4 regions of the Allobosea sp. 05T439 genome follow, and region 1 is predicted to be linked to each of the others. Evidence: predicted binding sites of a transcription regulator. Region 1 holds the regulator's gene; each other region holds the start of a gene.

Evidence for each region. The regulator LexA, encoded in region 1, represses DNA repair genes until DNA is damaged. The targets are predictions, from matches to a motif close to TGTTCNNNNTGTGTTCNG.
Region 2: AC1DIO_RS02160 (ATP-dependent helicase) is a predicted target of LexA. The motif match lies at 2,528-2,545, and genes of this name have one in related genera.
Region 3: AC1DIO_RS10120 (helicase-related protein) is a predicted target of LexA. The motif match lies at 1,900-1,917, and genes of this name have one in related genera.
Region 4: AC1DIO_RS29480 (DUF763 domain-containing protein) is a predicted target of LexA. The motif match lies at 2,426-2,443, and genes of this name have one in related genera.

The regions. Positions count from the first base shown of each region.
Region 1 covers NZ_JBFTKP010000012.1:128,576-132,766, forward strand. Annotated here, with positions in the region: gene AC1DIO_RS16200 (ComEC/Rec2 family competence protein) at 1-1,554, shown strand, start outside; gene AC1DIO_RS16205 (hypothetical protein) at 1,661-2,128, shown strand; gene lexA (transcriptional repressor LexA) at 2,122-2,826, opposite strand; gene AC1DIO_RS16215 (molybdopterin molybdotransferase MoeA) at 2,908-4,119, opposite strand; gene moaC (cyclic pyranopterin monophosphate synthase MoaC) at 4,116-4,191, opposite strand, start outside.
Region 2 covers NZ_JBFTKP010000002.1:29,912-34,102, forward strand. Annotated here, with positions in the region: gene AC1DIO_RS02145 (BtaA family protein) at 1-128, opposite strand, end outside; gene msrB (peptide-methionine (R)-S-oxide reductase MsrB) at 290-730, shown strand; gene AC1DIO_RS02155 (acyl-CoA dehydrogenase family protein) at 787-2,442, opposite strand; gene AC1DIO_RS02160 (ATP-dependent helicase) at 2,561-4,191, shown strand, end outside.
Region 3 covers NZ_JBFTKP010000007.1:74,850-79,040, reverse strand. Annotated here, with positions in the region: gene AC1DIO_RS10135 (DUF3108 domain-containing protein) at 1-36, shown strand, start outside; gene AC1DIO_RS10130 (haloalkane dehalogenase) at 33-956, opposite strand; gene AC1DIO_RS10125 (TetR/AcrR family transcriptional regulator) at 953-1,549, opposite strand; gene AC1DIO_RS10120 (helicase-related protein) at 2,016-4,191, shown strand, end outside.
Region 4 covers NZ_JBFTKP010000041.1:39,484-43,674, reverse strand. Annotated here, with positions in the region: gene AC1DIO_RS29495 (ABC transporter permease) at 1-527, shown strand, start outside; gene AC1DIO_RS29490 (ABC transporter permease) at 531-1,346, shown strand; gene AC1DIO_RS29485 (serine hydrolase) at 1,387-2,307, shown strand; gene AC1DIO_RS29480 (DUF763 domain-containing protein) at 2,455-3,735, shown strand; gene AC1DIO_RS29475 (extensin-like domain-containing protein) at 3,822-4,191, opposite strand, start outside.

The sequences.
Region 1 (4,191 bases):
TTTCTCGCCGAATGGCGCGCGCGCTTCCTGGGCGCCATCGCGATCGAGGCCGGACGAAGAAGGCTGTTTCTCTGGCTGCCGGTGCTGATGGGAGCCGGCATTCTGCTCTATTTCGCGGCTGATCGCGAGCCATCCTTCTGGGTCCCGCTCTCCGGCTTTGGCGTCTCCGCTGCGATGGCAGCGCTGTCGCGCGCCCGACGCCCGGTCATGCTCGCTTGCGTCGGCCTTGCTGCCATCTTCGCCGGCTTTGGTGCCGCGGCCTGGCGCACGGCGACGATCGCAGCACCGATGCTCGATCGAATGCGCGTGGGACAACTCACCGGCTTTGTCGAATCGGTCGAGGCGCGCGACGCCGGCGCGCGCCTCGTGATCCTGGTGACCGGCATTGCCGGGGTGGAGCCTGAACGCCTGCCACGGCGGGTTCGGGTCAACGTCAAAGGTGGTTCGGTTTCGCCGGGCGATCACATCGCTGCCGTCGCGCGCCTCCTGCCGCCGCCCGGTCCAGTGCGACCAGGTGGCTACGACTTCGGGCGCGACGCCTTCTTCCGAGGGCTTGGTGCAGTCGGGACCATCCCCGGAAAGATCACGCTCGCCCCACCACCCTTGCAGCCACCGCTCGAGCTTCAGATACGCGCGACGGTCGACCGGGCGCGCAATGCCCTGACGGAGCGCATCGCCGGGATCGGGGGAGGGCAGGCTGGCGCGATGGCGGCGTCGTTGGTTACTGGCAAGCGCGGCCTCATCACGGAGGCGACCAATATCGACCTCCGCGCGGCCGGAATCTATCATATCATCTCGATCTCGGGCCTTCACATGGTGCTGGCCTCCGCCACGATCTTCGGCCTGGTCCGTGGCCTGCTGGCGCTATCGCAAACGCTGGCATTGCGCTGGCCCATAAAGAAACTCGCCGCCCTGGCCGCGATGCTCGGCGCCACGGCTTATTGCATCTTCTCGGGAGCCGAGGTCGCGACGGTGCGCTCGCTGATCATGACATTGGTCATGCTCGGTGCGATTCTCGTCGATCGCCCGGCGCTCAGCATGCGCAATCTGGCTCTCGCTGCGATGATCGTTCTGCTGCGCGAGCCTGACGCGCTGCTTGGTCCAAGCTTCCAGATGTCCTTTGGCGCTGTCGCGGCGCTGATCGCCTTTGCCGAGCGCTGGGAGGATCGCGGCCACTCCGAGGCGCCGGCGAACCTGCCTTGGCCGCTACGGCCGATCTGGATCGCGGTGGTCGGGCTCACGGTCACGACCGTGCTGGCGACGGTCGCAACCGCACCGTTCGGTGCCTATCACTTCCAGACCTTCAACCCCTTCGGTCTGCTCGGCAATGCGCTCGCCTTGCCCTTCGTTTCCCTGATCGTCATGCCTGCCGCTGTCTTCGGCGTGCTCGCCTATCCCTTCGGCCTGGATTGGCCGGCTTGGGCGCTCATGGGAGTCGCTTCGGACTATGTGCTGCAATCCGCGCGCTGGGTTGCGGGATTCGACCACTCCGCGGTGATCATTCCTGCATTCGGGGCCGCGGCGCTCGCATGCTTTGCCGCTGCGCTTCTCTGAATCACGCTCTGGACGACACCGCTGCGCTTCCTGGCCGTCGCCCCCCTGATCGCGGGACTGCTCGTGGCAGCGAAGCCCGACAGGCCCGACATCCTGATCGAACGCGATGGTTCCGGCATCCTGGTCCGCGGGGGCGATGGTCATCCTGGCGGGGCAACCGAGCCGCTTCGTGCTGCAGCAATGGCTGAACGCAGATGGCGATAATCGCCGGACTGACGACAACAGCCTGCGGGAAGGCGCGGCCTGCGACACGTTGGGTTGTGTCGTCCGCAGCAAGGATGGACGAAGCGTTGCCTTTGCACGTGATCGCCTGGCCATCGTCGAGGACTGTCGGCGCGCCGATCTCGTCATCACGCCGATTCCGTGGAACGCTCCGTGCGCAGCACGACTGATCGACCGCAGGGCATTGTCGCGCGATGGCGCGACCGCCCTTGTCGGCAACAAGGGCGGCTGGCGCGCCCATCTATCAGAGCAGGATGGTGTCGATCGTCCCTGGAGCCGCAAGCGGGAGCGGCCTGCAAGCACGCCGGCTTTGCCGCTGGCGGCTGTCGAAGAACACGAGCCGCTTCAGTAGCGCCGCATCAGGTTGACCAGGCGGCCCTGAATCTTGACGCGGTCCGGTCCCAGCACCCTTGTCTCATAGGCGGGATTGGCAGCCTCGAGCGCGATCGAGGAGCCGCGCTTGCGCAGTCGCTTCAGCGTTGCTTCCTCGTCATCGATCAGAGCCACGACGATATCCCCGGTATTGGCCGTGTCCTGACGCTTGATCACCACCGTATCGCCGTCGAGAATGCCGGCTTCCACCATCGAGTCGCCGCGAACCTCGAGGGCAAAATGTTCACCGGGGCCAAGCATGTCGGCAGGCAGTGCCACGGTATGGCTGCGGCTCTGGATGGCGGAAATCGGTGTACCGGCGGCAATCCGCCCCATGACCGGAATCGCAACCGTGGAGCGCACATCTTCGTCCGGGGGCGGTGCGATCGGCCGGACCTTGCCAAGCCCCCCTTGGACGACGGAGGGGCTGAACCGTCCGCGCGTCGCCTGAGGGCCGCCGGCCCCTTCGGGCAGCTTTATGATCTCCAGCGCTCGGGCTCGATTGGGAAGGCGGCGAATGAACCCGCGCTCCTCCAGCGCCATGATCAGGCGATGGATACCGGACTTGGAGCGCAGATCGAGCGCGTCCTTCATCTCGTCGAAGGAGGGGGGCACCCCTGTCTCGCGCAGGCGTTCCTGGATGAAACGAAGCAGTTCGAACTGTTTGCGTGTCAGCATGGTTCCCGCCGGCGCTCTTTGTATGGAATCGAAACAAAGCACGAACACCATACAGGTTCGCGTTGTGTTCCGCAAGCGCGCTCAGCGTAGGCGGATGATCCGGCAGTTGTCGCCTTTGTTTGCCGGCGCAGCAAACGATTCGCGAATGAGTAGCGCGTCGGCGCGGGCAAGAGTGGCCAGCATCGACGAATCCTGCTTGGCGAAGGGCGTTGCCAGCCATCCTTCCGGAGTGAGCGTCAGTTCCGACCTCATATAGTCTCGCCGCTCATCATTTGCCGGCAAATTTCTTCCGACGATTGCAGGCTCACTCAGATCGCGCTCCGGTTCCGGTACGCCCAGGAGGGTCCTGAGCAGGGGCACGACGAAGAGATGTCCGCAAACGATGGACGAGACGGGGTTTCCGGGCAGGCCGAGCGCGACCATGCGGCCGAGGCGGCCCATCATCATCGGCTTGCCCGGCCGCATGGCGATCTTCCAGAAGCCGAGCGCCATGCCTTGACCGATCAACGCTGCCTGGACGAGATCGTGCTCACCTACCGAGGCTCCTCCGAGGGTGATCAGCACATCGGCATCGGCCTTCCGTGCCTGGCCAATCTTGTCGGCGAGATCGGCATGATCATCGCGGGCAATCCCGAGATCGAGCGCCGTGCCGCCGGCCTGCTCGACCAGCGCGGCGAGCGCAAAACTGTTGGACGCGACGATCTGGTCGGGTCCAACCGGCTCGCCGGGCTGGACCAGTTCGTCGCCAGTCGCGAGGATCGCGACCAGTGGCTTCCGACGCACAGTGAGCATGGGGTGGCCCATGGCTGCCGCGAGGCCGAGGCTCGCACTGTCGAGCCGGCTGCCGGCGAGAAGCAACACCTCGCCCTCGGAGAAGTCCAATCCTGCCTGACGAACGAACTTGCCGCGCTCGGCGTCCTCGCGCACGCGGATCGTCGCAGTGCCGACGCCGTCCGCATTCTCCTGAATCAAGATCGTATCGGCGCCCTCCGGAATCGGAGCACCGGTGAAGATGCGAACAGCCTCATTGGAGCGGACCATCCCTGAGAAGGAACGACCGGCAGCCGATTCGCCGATGACACGCAATTCATTTGCCGGCGCAATATCGTCTGCGCGAACGGCGTATCCGTCCATTGCGGAGTTGGCAAAGGGGGGCTGGGTCCGAAGCGCCTGCAGGTCGGCGGCGAGCACGCGCCCTACGCATTGTGCGAGTGGCAGGGTTTCTGATGGTGTCGGTGCCGGAACGCTGTCGATTAGCGCCTTCAGGGCGACGGGGACGGGCGTGAGGCTCATCGCGCAGTTTCCGGGAGATCGAAGGTGCCGGATTTTCCACCTGACTTGTGGACGAGCCTGATGCCTTCGATC
Region 2 (4,191 bases), on a different contig from region 1:
ACGAGCCCGGAAAAGGCCAGGGTGAACAGGCGCTCCAACATCCCCGCCCGCGACAGCGGCTTGCTGCGATGCACCGCCGTGGTCAGGCCCATTGTGGTTTCCCGCCGAACCGTACGCGCCGTCTGCATTCTTCGTTCCTCGCGCGGTCCGTTGTGATGGCGAGCCGACTAGAGGAGTCGCGTGACGGTTGGGTGACGCGCCTTGCGGATCAGCTATCCGTGAGGGCGGGCTGACGTGGAGCGCAATCATCCCCATATTCCGCCCGAAACCTTTGAACGGGAGAATGACGATGGGACTGTCCGGACTGTTCGGCGGCAAGGTCAGGGAAGCCGGTGAGTTCGAATTCCAGTTGACCGACGAGGAGTGGCGCCGCCGCCTGACCCCGGAGCAGTACCACGTGCTGCGCGGGCATGGCACCGAGCGCGCCGGCTCCTGCGCCTTGAATTTCGAGAAGCGCGCCGGGCGGTTCACCTGCGCCGGTTGCGGCAACCCCTTGTTCCAGTCCGGCAAGAAATTCGAGAGCGGCACGGGCTGGCCGAGCTTCGACCAGCCACTGGAGGGTGCGGTCGGTATCAGCGAGGACAATAGCTACATGATGCAGCGCACCGAGGTGCATTGCGCCCGCTGCGGCGGCCATCTCGGCCATGTCTTCCCTGACGGCCCGCCACCGACCGGACTGCGCTACTGCATCAATGGCGTGGCGATGGATTTCGCTCCGGCCGAGGCCTGAGCCAGTCGGCCGGCCGCGCTCCCCTTCGGGAGGGCGGCCGCGCAAACGCGTGAGTGCTATTCCACCGCCGGGACGGCCCGATGCGCCAGCGCGGCAGCATCCACGGACGCCGGCAGATCGCCGAAATGGCCCGACCAGCGCCCCTCGAGCCGCGTCGCGATGAAGGCGTCTGCGACCATGTGAGGTGCGTGGCGCAGCAGCAACGAGGCCTGCAGCGCCAGCGCCAGCCGCTCGACCAGCCGCCGCGCCTGTCCTTCGCTTCGCACCAAAGTGGGTATCTCCGACTCCAGCGCGCTCAAATGCGCATCAAAGCGATTGTCGGCGCCGGCCGCGCGTCGCATCTCCTCGATCAGCGCCACGAGAGAGCCCGGCTCTCGCTCCAGCGAGCGCAGCACATCGAGACAAATGACGTTGCCCGAGCCCTCCCAGACGCTGTTGAGCGGCGCCTCCCGATAGAGCCGGGCCATGGGGTTTTCCTCGATAAAGCCGTTGCCGCCATGGCATTCCAGCGCCTCGACCACCACCGCCGGCGCGCGCTTCGAGACCCAGTATTTCGCAATCGGCGCGCCGATCCGCGCCAGCAACCGGTCGCTCTCGCTCGTTTCCTGACGGTCGAGCGCCGCAAACAGCCGAAAGGCGAGCCAGGCTGCAGCCTCGGCCTCGATCGCAAGATCGGCCAGCACGTTCTGCATGATCGGCTGATCGATCAGCCCGCGCTGGAAGGCGCGCCGATGGGCCGCGTGATGCGCCGCCAGCGAAACGGCGAGCCGCATCTGCCCGGCCGACGCCGCCGCAATGTCCAGCCGGGAGCCCTGGTTCATCGCCAGGCCGGTGCGCAGGCCCCGGCCTGGCTCGCCGATCATCTGGCCGATCGCACCGCGGAATTCGACCTCGGACGAGGCATTCGAGCGATTGCCGCATTTGTCCTTGAGCCGCTGGATCGCCACGCCGTTGCGCGAGCCGTCCGGCAGCCAGCCCGGCACGACGAAGCAGGAAATGCCCTCGGCGGTTCGGGCCAAGGTCAGGAACAGGTCGGAATGCGGCACCGAGAAGAACCACTTGTGCCCGGTCAGGGACCATGTCCCGTCGCCATTGTCCTCGGCGATGGTCTGGGTCTGGCGCAGGTCAGAGCCTCCCTGCTTCTCGGTCATTGCCGTGCCGACGGTCGCCCCTGTCTTGGCGGAGGCGGTCGTCTGGCGGCGGTCATAGCGGTTGGAGCTGACCAGGGCGCCCCACTTGCTCCAGAGGTCGGGTTCCTGCCTCAGGACCGGGATCGCGGCATAGGTCATGCTGATCGGGCAGCAGATGCCGCTTTCGCCCTGACTCCAGAGATAGGAGAGCGCAGCACGCGCCACCTGTGCGCCCGGGCCCGGCCTGTTCCATGCGAGCGAATGGGTCTCCTGCTCGATCGCAAGCCCCATCAATTCGTGCCAGGCCGGATGGAACTCGATCTGGTCGATGCGGTTGCCGAACCGGTCATGCGTCCTGAGTTCGGGCGGGAACCTGTTCGCCAGTCGCGCCAGGTCCTGCACCTGCGCCGAGCCGACAATGCGCCCTGCCGCGTGCAGGCGCTCCGAGGCCCAGCCTGCATCGAAGGCGGTGGCCGCCGCCTGCAACACGGGATCAGCCGCGAAGGCGTCGTAATCGCACAGTATGGGAACCTGGTTCGTCACTTCATGGGTGGAATGGCGGGAGGCGATATCCACATTCATCGCGGCGCGTCCTGACGATCGGGCGAGCATTCAACGCCCAACAGCCTTATCCAGCAATCTGCGGCGCGACAGCCTATATTGCCTCTGGAACGAATCACGATCAAAGCGACCTGAAGCCTTGTCCGATCACACCACGTCCGCCCCTCTGCCCCGCCCCGGCGGCCTCGCCGCCCGCGCCGCCGCACAGCCGGCGGCAGGCTATCTGGCAGGCCTCAACCCGGAGCAGCGGCAAGCGGTCGAGGCCACGGATGGCCCTGTTCTGGTCCTGGCAGGCGCCGGCACCGGCAAGACCCGTGTGCTGACCACGCGCATCGCCCATCTGATCGCCACCAACCGCGCCTATCCGTCCCAGATCCTCTCGGTGACCTTCACCAACAAGGCAGCGCGCGAGATGAAGGAGCGCATCGCAAGCCTCGTCGGCCCCGTGGCCGAAGGCATGCCCTGGCTCGGCACCTTCCACTCGATCTCGGCCAAGATCCTGCGCCGCCATGCCGAGCTCCTCGATCTGCGCTCGGACTTCACCATTCTCGATACCGACGACCAGATTCGCCTTATGAAGCAGGTCATCACGGCCGCCGGGATCGACGAGAAGCGCTGGCCCGGCCGCATGCTGGCGGGCTTCATCGACAGCTGGAAGAACCGCGGGCTTGCCCCCAAGGACGTGCCGCCGGGTGAAGCCGGCGTCTTCGCCGGAGGCAAGGGCGGCGCCCTTTATGCCGCCTATCAGGAGCGGCTGAAGACGCTGAACGCAGTCGATTTCGGCGATCTGCTGCTGCACTGCCTGACGCTGTTCCGGGAGCATGCCGATGTGCTCGCGACCTATCATGAGCGCTTCCGCTACATCCTGGTCGACGAATATCAGGACACCAACACCGCCCAGTATCTCTGGCTGCGCCTGCTGGCGCAGGGCCGGCGCAACATCGCCTGCGTCGGCGACGACGACCAGTCGATCTATGGCTGGCGCGGCGCCGAGGTCGACAACATCCTGCGCTTCGAGCACGATTTTCCCGGCGCGGTCGTGGTCAGGCTGGAACGGAACTACCGCTCGACCGGGCATATCCTCGCCACCGCCTCAAAACTGATTGCCCGCAACGAAGGCCGGCTCGGCAAGACATTGCGCACCGAGGACGAAGCCGGGGAGAAGGTCACGATCACCGGCGCCTGGGACAGCCAGGAGGAAGCCCGCCTGATCAGCGACGAGATCGAGGCGATGCAGAGCAAGGGCGAAAACCTTGCCGAGGTCGCCATCCTCGTCCGCATCTCCGCCCAGATGCGCGAGATCGAGGAGCGCTTCGTCCATGTCGGCGTGCCCTATCGCGTCATCGGCGGCCCACGCTTCTATGAGCGGGCCGAAATCCGCGACGCCATGGCCTATCTGCGCTGCGTGGTGAGCCAGACCGATGATCTCGCCTTCGAGCGCATCGTCAATGTGCCGAAGCGCGGGCTGGGCGACGCGACGGTCCAGCTTCTGCACAACCACGCCCGGGCAACCGGCCTGTCGCTGCTGCAATCGGCCCGTGCCGTGGTCGAGACCGAGGAACTGAAGCCGAAGGCCCGCACCGCGCTGCGCGAACTGGTCGAGGCCTTTGCCCGCTGGTCGACCAAGGCCGAACACATGAAGCAGGGCGAGCTTGCCGAGCAGGTGCTGGAGGAATCCGGCTATACCGAGATGTGGCAGAAGGATCGCTCGGCCGATGCCGCCGGCCGCCTCGAGAACCTCAAGGAACTGGTGCGCTCTCTGGACGAGTT
Region 3 (4,191 bases), on a different contig from region 1:
GATCCGACCACCACCACGGCCGCGCGGCAGAACTAAGCCGCAGCGCGTTCACTCGCTTTCGTCGTTGCAGTAATCTCACCCAGCCAGTCACGGAGCGCCGTCCCGATTGCACCGGGGTGATCCTCCTGCAGGTAATGCGCGCCGGGGCCGAGATTGATCAGGCGGCAATCATGCAGTCCCGCCGCGAACCTATCCGCCTCGGCCGGAGAGATCAGCGCCCCGGGATCGCCGCAGAACAACAGCTTCGGATAGGTGGACGCACGTAATGCTGCGTGGTCGCGCTCGCTGATGGCATGGACATCGGCCGGGGCGCCCGCAATGGGGAGCTCGTTGGGCAGTCGGAGGATCGGCCTGCGCGATTCGGGCGTTGGAAACGGCGCTCGATAGGCATCCAGCTCTTCATCGCTCAAGGCCCGCAGGACGGCAGCGGGCAGGACCCTCTCGATAAAGACATTGTCCTCGAGAATCAGCTTCTCGCCCTGTCCCGGCGTCCGGAACGCCCTGAACAGCTCACGCGCCTGCGGCCGCTGATGGAATGCATCCCAGCTTGCAAAGGGCTGGATGAATTCCATGAAGGCCAGGCCGATCATGTCGCTGGGGTTACAGGAGGCATGGTGGAAGGCGAGTGCCGTGCCCCAGTCCTGGGCGACGATGACCATCCGTCCGAGGCCCAGTTCAGCGATGAAGGCGTCGAGATAGCGGACCTGGTCGGTGAAGCGATAGGCGATGTCCGGCTTGCCGGACTGACCGTAGCCGATCAGGTCGGGGGCAATGCAGTGCGCCAGCGGCGCGACGTGCGGAATGATATGGCGCCAGATATAGGAGGAGGTCGGGTTGCCGTGCAGGAAGAGTACGGTCGGCCCCGCAGAGCCGGCCTCGACATAGGACATGGTCGAGCCGAGGACGGGAATCTCCCGGCGCAGCCATTCGGATGCGAATCCAGGTGACTGGGTCATGGCGATGCCCTTCTTCCAAACAGCGTTGCGAAAAGGATGGCCTTGAAGCGTTCGAGCGGAACCGGGCTGCGATCGACCTTCATGCGCAGGATCGCGCCMTGCCAGGCGGTGAGCAGGAAATCAGCGAGGTCGTCGGCGCTGAAATCCGTCGCGATCTCGCCAGTGGCCTGGCCTTCGGCGATGCATGCCGCAAAGGGCTCTCGCCAAAGGACGAAGATCTCCGAGAGTCGCTGCCGCAACCGTTCGCTATTGGGAGAGGTCTCGACGCTGAAATTGCCGATCATGCATCCGCGCGACCAATCGGCGGTTTCGAGCTTGGTCGTGATCGCGTCCAGATAGCGCCGCAACCGCGCGGCTGCGGGCAGGGAGCGGTCGGCCAGGGCTTCATCGACGAGGCCGCCGACATAGGCGAAATAGCGATCGAGCACTTCCTCGGCGAATTCCTCCTTCGATCCGAAATGATTGGTGAATGAGCCAGGGCTCGCTCCGGCTGCAGCGACGATCTCGCGTATGCCGGTGGCGGAATAGCCGCTCTTCCAGAGGAGATCGCGGCCAGCGGCGAGGAGATTTTCACGAAGGGATGGCTTGCTCATGAAGGTAGAATACGTACGTACGTATTATTGTCAACACTCCGGGAAACGCCCGATCGCCAAGGTGTCGGACGGGAGGCGGGTCTCGTCCGAACGGCCCGCTGAGGCGATGGCTCAGGCTGGTTCCACGCCGTTGCGCACGCAGAAATCACACGGCGGCCCCTCGTTTCGCCGTGAGCACGACATAAATAGCGCGGAGGACTGTCGGCGCCCGGCCGTTTACGCTGGTCGCGAAAATGAGTGGATCAAGCTCGTGTCACGATTCCAGATATAGTGGTACTTGCGGCCGTCTCCGCGATATCTGGCCGTGAACGAATCCCGATTCTGCCGGAGTCAGCGATTCGGGCTTGCTTCGTTCAGGACTCGTTCCGCAGCTTAATTTCGGCGCTCCAGCTTGTGCCAAGGTAGGACGCTTTCCCCAGCGTCTGCTGCCGGCAAGGGCCCAAAGGAAACGATCGGTCGCGTCTTGATTTCAGCACGCTCTCTTCCGCCCTCGGTTCGTGCGCAGGGTGTCACAGCAGTTCTCGGGCCCACCAATACCGGCAAGACGCATCTGGCGATCGAGCGGATGGTGGCGCACCCGACCGGAATGATCGGCCTGCCGCTGCGCCTGCTGGCGCGCGAGGTCTATGGCCGCGTGGTCGAGAAGGTCGGCCCCGAGGCGGTGGCGCTGGTCACCGGCGAGGAAAAGATCAAGCCGCAGCGGCCCCGCTTCTGGGTCTGCACCGTCGAGGCCATGCCGCGCGATCTCGCCGTCGATTTCGTCGCGATTGACGAGATTCAGCTCGCCGCCGACCTCGACCGCGGTCACGTCTTCACCGACCGCCTGCTGAACCGGCGCGGTCGGGCCGAGACGATGCTGATCGGCGCGGGCACCATGAAGCCGCTGATCGAGCAGCTCATTCCCGGGGTGAACGTCGTCACGCGTCCACGCCTGTCGCAGCTCACATTTGCCGGCGACAAGAAGATCACCCGCCTGCCACGACGCAGCGCGATCGTCGCCTTCTCCGTCGAGGAGGTTTATGCGATCGCTGAACTGATCCGTCGGCAGAAGGGGGGAGCCGCCGTCGTGCTCGGCGCGCTCTCGCCGCGCACGCGCAACGCCCAGGTCGAGATCTACCAGTCGGGCGATGTCGACTATCTCGTCGCGACGGACGCCATCGGCATGGGGCTCAATCTCGATGTCGATCACATCGCCTTCGCGTCGGACCGGAAATTCGACGGCCATCATTTCCGCAAGCTGAACCCCGCGGAGTTCGGCCAGGTCGCCGGGCGCGCCGGCCGCCATCTGCGCGACGGCACCTTTGGCACGAGCGGGCGTTGCCCGCCCTTCGACGCCGAATTGGTCGAGGCGATCGAGAATCATCGTTTTGAATCGGTGCGGCAGCTGCAATGGCGCAATTCCGATCTCGATCTGCGCTCCGTCGACGGGCTGATCGCCAGCCTGAACGTCCAGCCAACCGAGCAGGGGCTGACCCGTGCGCTGATCGCAGAGGACATGACGACGCTGGAGGTTCTGGCCCGCGATGCCGATGTCAGGCCGCTGGCGCAGGGCCGTGCAGCAGTCGAGCGGCTCTGGGAGGTGTGTGGCCTGCCTGATTATCGCAAGATCGCGCCGATGCAGCACGCTGATCTCGCCACCACGCTGTATCTGCGCCTGATGCGCCACGGACGGCTCGATCCGGACTGGTATCGCGCCCAACTCGATGCGCTTGACCGGACCGATGGCGAGATCGACACGCTGTCTGCCCGCATTGCGCAGGTCCGAACTTGGACCTATGTCGCAAACCGTCCTGACTGGTTACCTGATCCAGAGCATTGGCAGGGGGTGGCGCGTCTTGTAGAGGACAAGCTGTCGGACGCTTTGCACGAGCGGCTAGCCAGCCGTTTCGTCGATCGGCGCACGAGCGTGCTGATGCGTCGTTTGCGGGAGAATGCAATGTTGGAGGCTGAGGTCACCACGACGGGCGATGTGCTCGTCGAGGGACAGCATGTCGGGATGCTTCAGGGATTTCGCTTCACGGCGGATCCCAAGGCTGGCGGGCCCGAGGCGAAAGCCTTGAACATGGCCGCGATGAAGGCGCTTGCCAGCGAGATCGAAGCGCGCGCCGCGCGTGTCGTGCTCGCGGCTGATGATGCCTTCGTGCTTTCGCATGACGGGCTGGTGCGCTGGATCGGTGAGCCGGTCGCGCGGCTTGTCGCCGGCGACAAGGTTCTGGAGCCGCGCCTGCGCCTGCTGGTCGAGGAGCACCTGACCGGACCGGCGCGCGAGCAGGTCGACGCGCGCCTCACTCTCTGGCTCAAGAATCACATCGCCCGTCTGCTTGGTGCGTTGCAGCTGCTCGAGAATGCCGAGAATGTCACCGGTATCGCGCGCGGCATCGCCTATCAGGCCGGGGAGTCGCTGGGCGTGCTGGAGCGCGCCAAGGTCGGCGAGGAGATGAAGACGCTGGATCAGGAGGGCCGCGCAGCACTCCGTCAGCTCGGCATCCGCTTCGGAGCCTTTCATCTTTACGTCCCGGCCCTGCTGAAGCCGGCACCACGTGCGCTGGCTGCCCAGCTCTGGGCGCTGAAGCATGGCGGGCCCGATACGTCGGGCCTCGACGATATTGCCCATCTAGCAGCCTCGGGTCGGACATCCTTTG
Region 4 (4,191 bases), on a different contig from region 1:
CCATCCTGCTCGCCATCCCCTCATTCTGGCTGGGGCTGGTCCTTGTCGTCATGCTGGCGATCTGGGTGCCACTGTTCCCCACCTCCGGGTACGGGGACGGCTTTCTTTCGCGGCTGCATCATCTGACGCTTCCCGCCCTGGTGATTGCCCTCGCGACGGCATCGCTGACGATCCGCAGCCTGCGCAGCGGCATCCTGAACGTGCTCGGCTCGGATTATGTCACGACGGCCCGGGCCAAGGGTAATGGCACCAACCGCACGATGCGCGTGCACGTCCTGCCGAATGCCCTGATCAGCTCGATCTCGGTGCTCGGCGCACATACGAGCTGGATCATCGGTGGCACGGTCGTGATCGAAACGGTCTTCGCCCTGCCCGGGCTCGGCTCGCTCTTCGTTGAATCGATATTCGCCCGCGACTACCCGATGATCCAGGGGCTGACCATCGTCTTTGCCGTGCTCGTGGTCCTGATCAACCTGGCGACGGATATCGCCTACGCGCTGGCCGACCCGCGCATCAGGCTGGATTGAACCATGACGCGACTGCGCCGCCTCAATCCGACGCTGCTGATCGGCCTCGTGATGCTCGCCCTGCTGAGCCTGTTCGTCGGGCTGGGGCAAGTCTGGACACCGCATGATCCCTTCCTCATCGACTACGGCAATACGTCGCAGCCGCCCTCACTCGGCCACTGGTTCGGCACGGACGATCTCGGGCGCGATGTCGCCTCGCGGGTCATGGCGGGCGGTCTCGTCGATCTGAGGGTGGCACTGATCTGTGTCGCGGCGCCGGCCATGTTGGGCGCGGCGATCGGTGCGCTCTCCGGCTATGTCGGTGGCCGCGTCGATACCGTGATCATGCGTATCACCGACATCTTCTGGGCCTTCCCCTTCCATGTCCTGGTGATCGCCATCGTCGGCGTGCTGGGTCCCGGGGAATTCAACCTCTATCTCGCCTTCCTGCTGGTGAACTGGATCTCGTTTGCCCGCATTGTCCGTGGCGAGGTGCTGGTGCTGCGCGAACTCGAATTCGTGCAGGCAGCGCGCAGTTTCGGCGGTACCGACCGGCACATCGTTGCCAGGCATGTCCTGCCCAACGCCGTGACCCCGGCAATCGTCTATGCAATGGCGGATGTCGTCCTGACGATCCTGGCCGTGACCTCGCTCAGCTTCCTCGGCCTCGGCATCCAGCCGCCGACACCGGAATGGGGGCTGATGATCTCGGACGGCCGCGAGTTCCTGTTCGACGCCTGGTGGATCGCGACCTGCCCGGGTCTCGCCATCATCTATACCGGTGTGACCTTCGCCCTGATCGGCGAGGGGGTCGACACCGCCTTGCGCCCGAAGGGCTGACCTTTTCCTGCGCGGCCGATGCCTGCGCCATGAGGACATCATGAGCTTCTTTCGCGACGATACAGAACTGCAGCGGATCGGCCGCGCCATCGAGGCCCATGCGTCTTCGATCTATTCCGGACGTGGTGTCCCGCTGGACCAGTTCGCCTATGTCCTGCTGCGCCCTCAGCCTGCTGGTGAGAAACCGGTTGGAGCTGCCCGCCATGCCGACTGGCGGAGCTACCCATGCTCTTTGGTCAAGGTCTTTCACCTCGTCGCGGCGCAGGCGGCCCTCACGGAGGGACGGTTGACCGAGCATGAGGAACTCGACCGCGCGATGCGCGACATGATCCTCTGGTCGTCCAATTCGGCAACGAACTACATCATCGACCTGCTCACCGGCACGACCGGCGACACATTGCTGCAGGGGGAGGCCCTGGCCGACTGGTGCGAGCGCCGCCGGGAGATCAACCGCTTCTTCGCCGGCTTGGGCTGGTCCGAGTTGGTCGGCATCAATCTCGACCAGAAGCTGATGGATGATTTGCGCTACGGCCGCGAGAAAATCGGGCTCGATCTCTCTCCCATCGGCCACAACCGCCTGACGCCGATCGCAATGGCGCGTCTGATGTCAGAGATCTTTTATGGCTCCTCGTTGTTGCCGGAAGCTCGCCTGAAGCGGGTGCGCGACCACCTCATTCGCGACCAGGAAAGTCCCGACCGGGCCCGCGGCGCCTATCAACTGCTCGGATATCTCGGCGGCGGCCTGCCGGACGGTTCGCGGATCTGGTCCAAGGCCGGACGGACCCGCTGGCTGGGCGATGCACGCGCCGAATTTCGCCGCCACGACACGATGCGCGCCATCCTGCCTGGCGGCGAGGACTTCATCCTGACCGTCTTCACCCAGGGCGAAGCGATCGGAGAGGATGACGGCTTCCTGCCGGGGATTGGTAAGTTGGTTGCAGCCGAGATAGCCGGGATTTGAACGGAATCTTGATGTGCACGGCGACGACCGGCGGTCGGGCGCAACGGAGCGACAGGACCAGCCGCCTCGACGAGGATCAATTTCTGTAGAAAGCGGGGACAGGCCGGGCTATATCAGGCGTTCCTCTTTCGTTCGCGAGACTTCGCCATGACCCGGCGATCCGGCAGCGCCGACCTTCCGCTCCACCATGGCCGCGTGCCCGCCTGGCTCGGTCGGCGCATGACGCAGCTCGGCGCGGTCATCTGCGCGGCGATCATCCATCATTATGGCCGCGACGAGTTGCTGCGGCGGTTGGCGCATCCATTCTGGTTCCAGTCCTTCGGGGCGGTGATGGGAATGGACTGGCACTCGTCGGGTATCACCACCAGCGTGATAGGCGCGCTCAAGCGTGGGCTGGCTCCGCTGTCGGGCGAGCTGGGCCTGCATGTCTGTGGCGGGCGGGGCCGCCATTCGCGCGAGACACCGGCCGAGCTCGAACAGATTGGAGCGAGGGTCGGGTTCGACGGACAGGCGCTCGCCACCGCGAGCCGGCTGGTCGCCAAGGTCGACAGTGCCGCCGTGCAGGACGGCTTCGACCTCTATCTCCATGGCTTCTTCGTCGGGAATGACGGCCATTGGGTCGTGGTGCAGCAGGGCATGAATGGCGATGGCGGCCTCGCCCGGCGCTATCACTGGCAGTCTGAAGGGCTGGGCAGTTTCGTCGAGGCGCCACATGCCGCCATCGATGGCAAGAACCAGGGCAGCATCATCAATCTGACCGACAGGCGCGCCGCCCTCTCCCGCAACGGCCAGATCGATCTGCTGCGCGACATCGGACCGTCGGGGATCGTGAGGGAATTTGCGGCGCTGGAGCGCGACCGGGCGCCGCCGGTCCTGTCGCCGGCGCAGCTTTCCCTACCTCATCTCGTCATGCCGGCACATCACGAGGTCAGGCCCAAGGACGTGATTGCGCGACGGCTCCATGGTGCGCTCGCCGCAGCCGCCGACAGCGCCCCCGCCGATTTCTCGGAATTGCTGCTCGTGCCCGGCGTCGGCGCCCGCACGGTCCGTTCGCTTGCGATGGTCGCGGAAGTGATCCATGGCGCGCCGTGCCGGTTCGCCGATCCTGCGCGCTTCTCTCTCGCCCATGGCGGCAAGGACAGACAGCCGTTCGCCGTGCCCACCAAGGTCTACGACCAGACGATCGCGGTGCTGAAATCCGCCATCGATCGGGCGAAACTCGGTCAGGACGACAGGCTCGCTGCCATCGCACGTCTGGACCGGGAAAGCCGGCGCCTGGAGCGCGTCGTCTCCGGTCCGACGTTGGATGAGTATGTCACGGAGGAGAGACTGCGCTCCGCCGAGTATGGTGGCCGGAGCGTCTTCGGCTGGGAGCGGTCGGACGGTGAAGCGGCACCCGCGCCGCCTGCGAAGGCGAACCCGGCTTGACCGTCAGCCATGGCGCCAGCGCGTCGCCATCGGCATTCCGCCGACGGCGTCTGGCATGCTGACTGGGGGGAGAACAGGACTGCTCTTCATTCGACCGTCCACTGGCAAATGCGAAACCCTCGCGAGCGCTGGCGCATGTCGAGATGAAGATGGTCCTTGTGGGAACTGTCGGCTCCCGGGCCGAGCACGGTGGCGAACCGTTGGCAGACGCTCTTCTGCACCGCGTCGCGCATTGAGCGGGACAGAGGCTCCTGACCCGCGAATGCCACGGCGCGGCCATCCTGCATCAGCAACCCGCCGACATCGAGAGCGTTGCCGCTCGCATGCTCACTGATCGGCGCACCTGTATCGGCGTTTCGTGACCGGCAGGCATATCCGCCGACCCCTGTCAGCTTCGCAAGCCGGGCGTTCTCCTGCCTCGCCAGCGCAGCGAGATCGTCGCGGATCCAGGCGAGA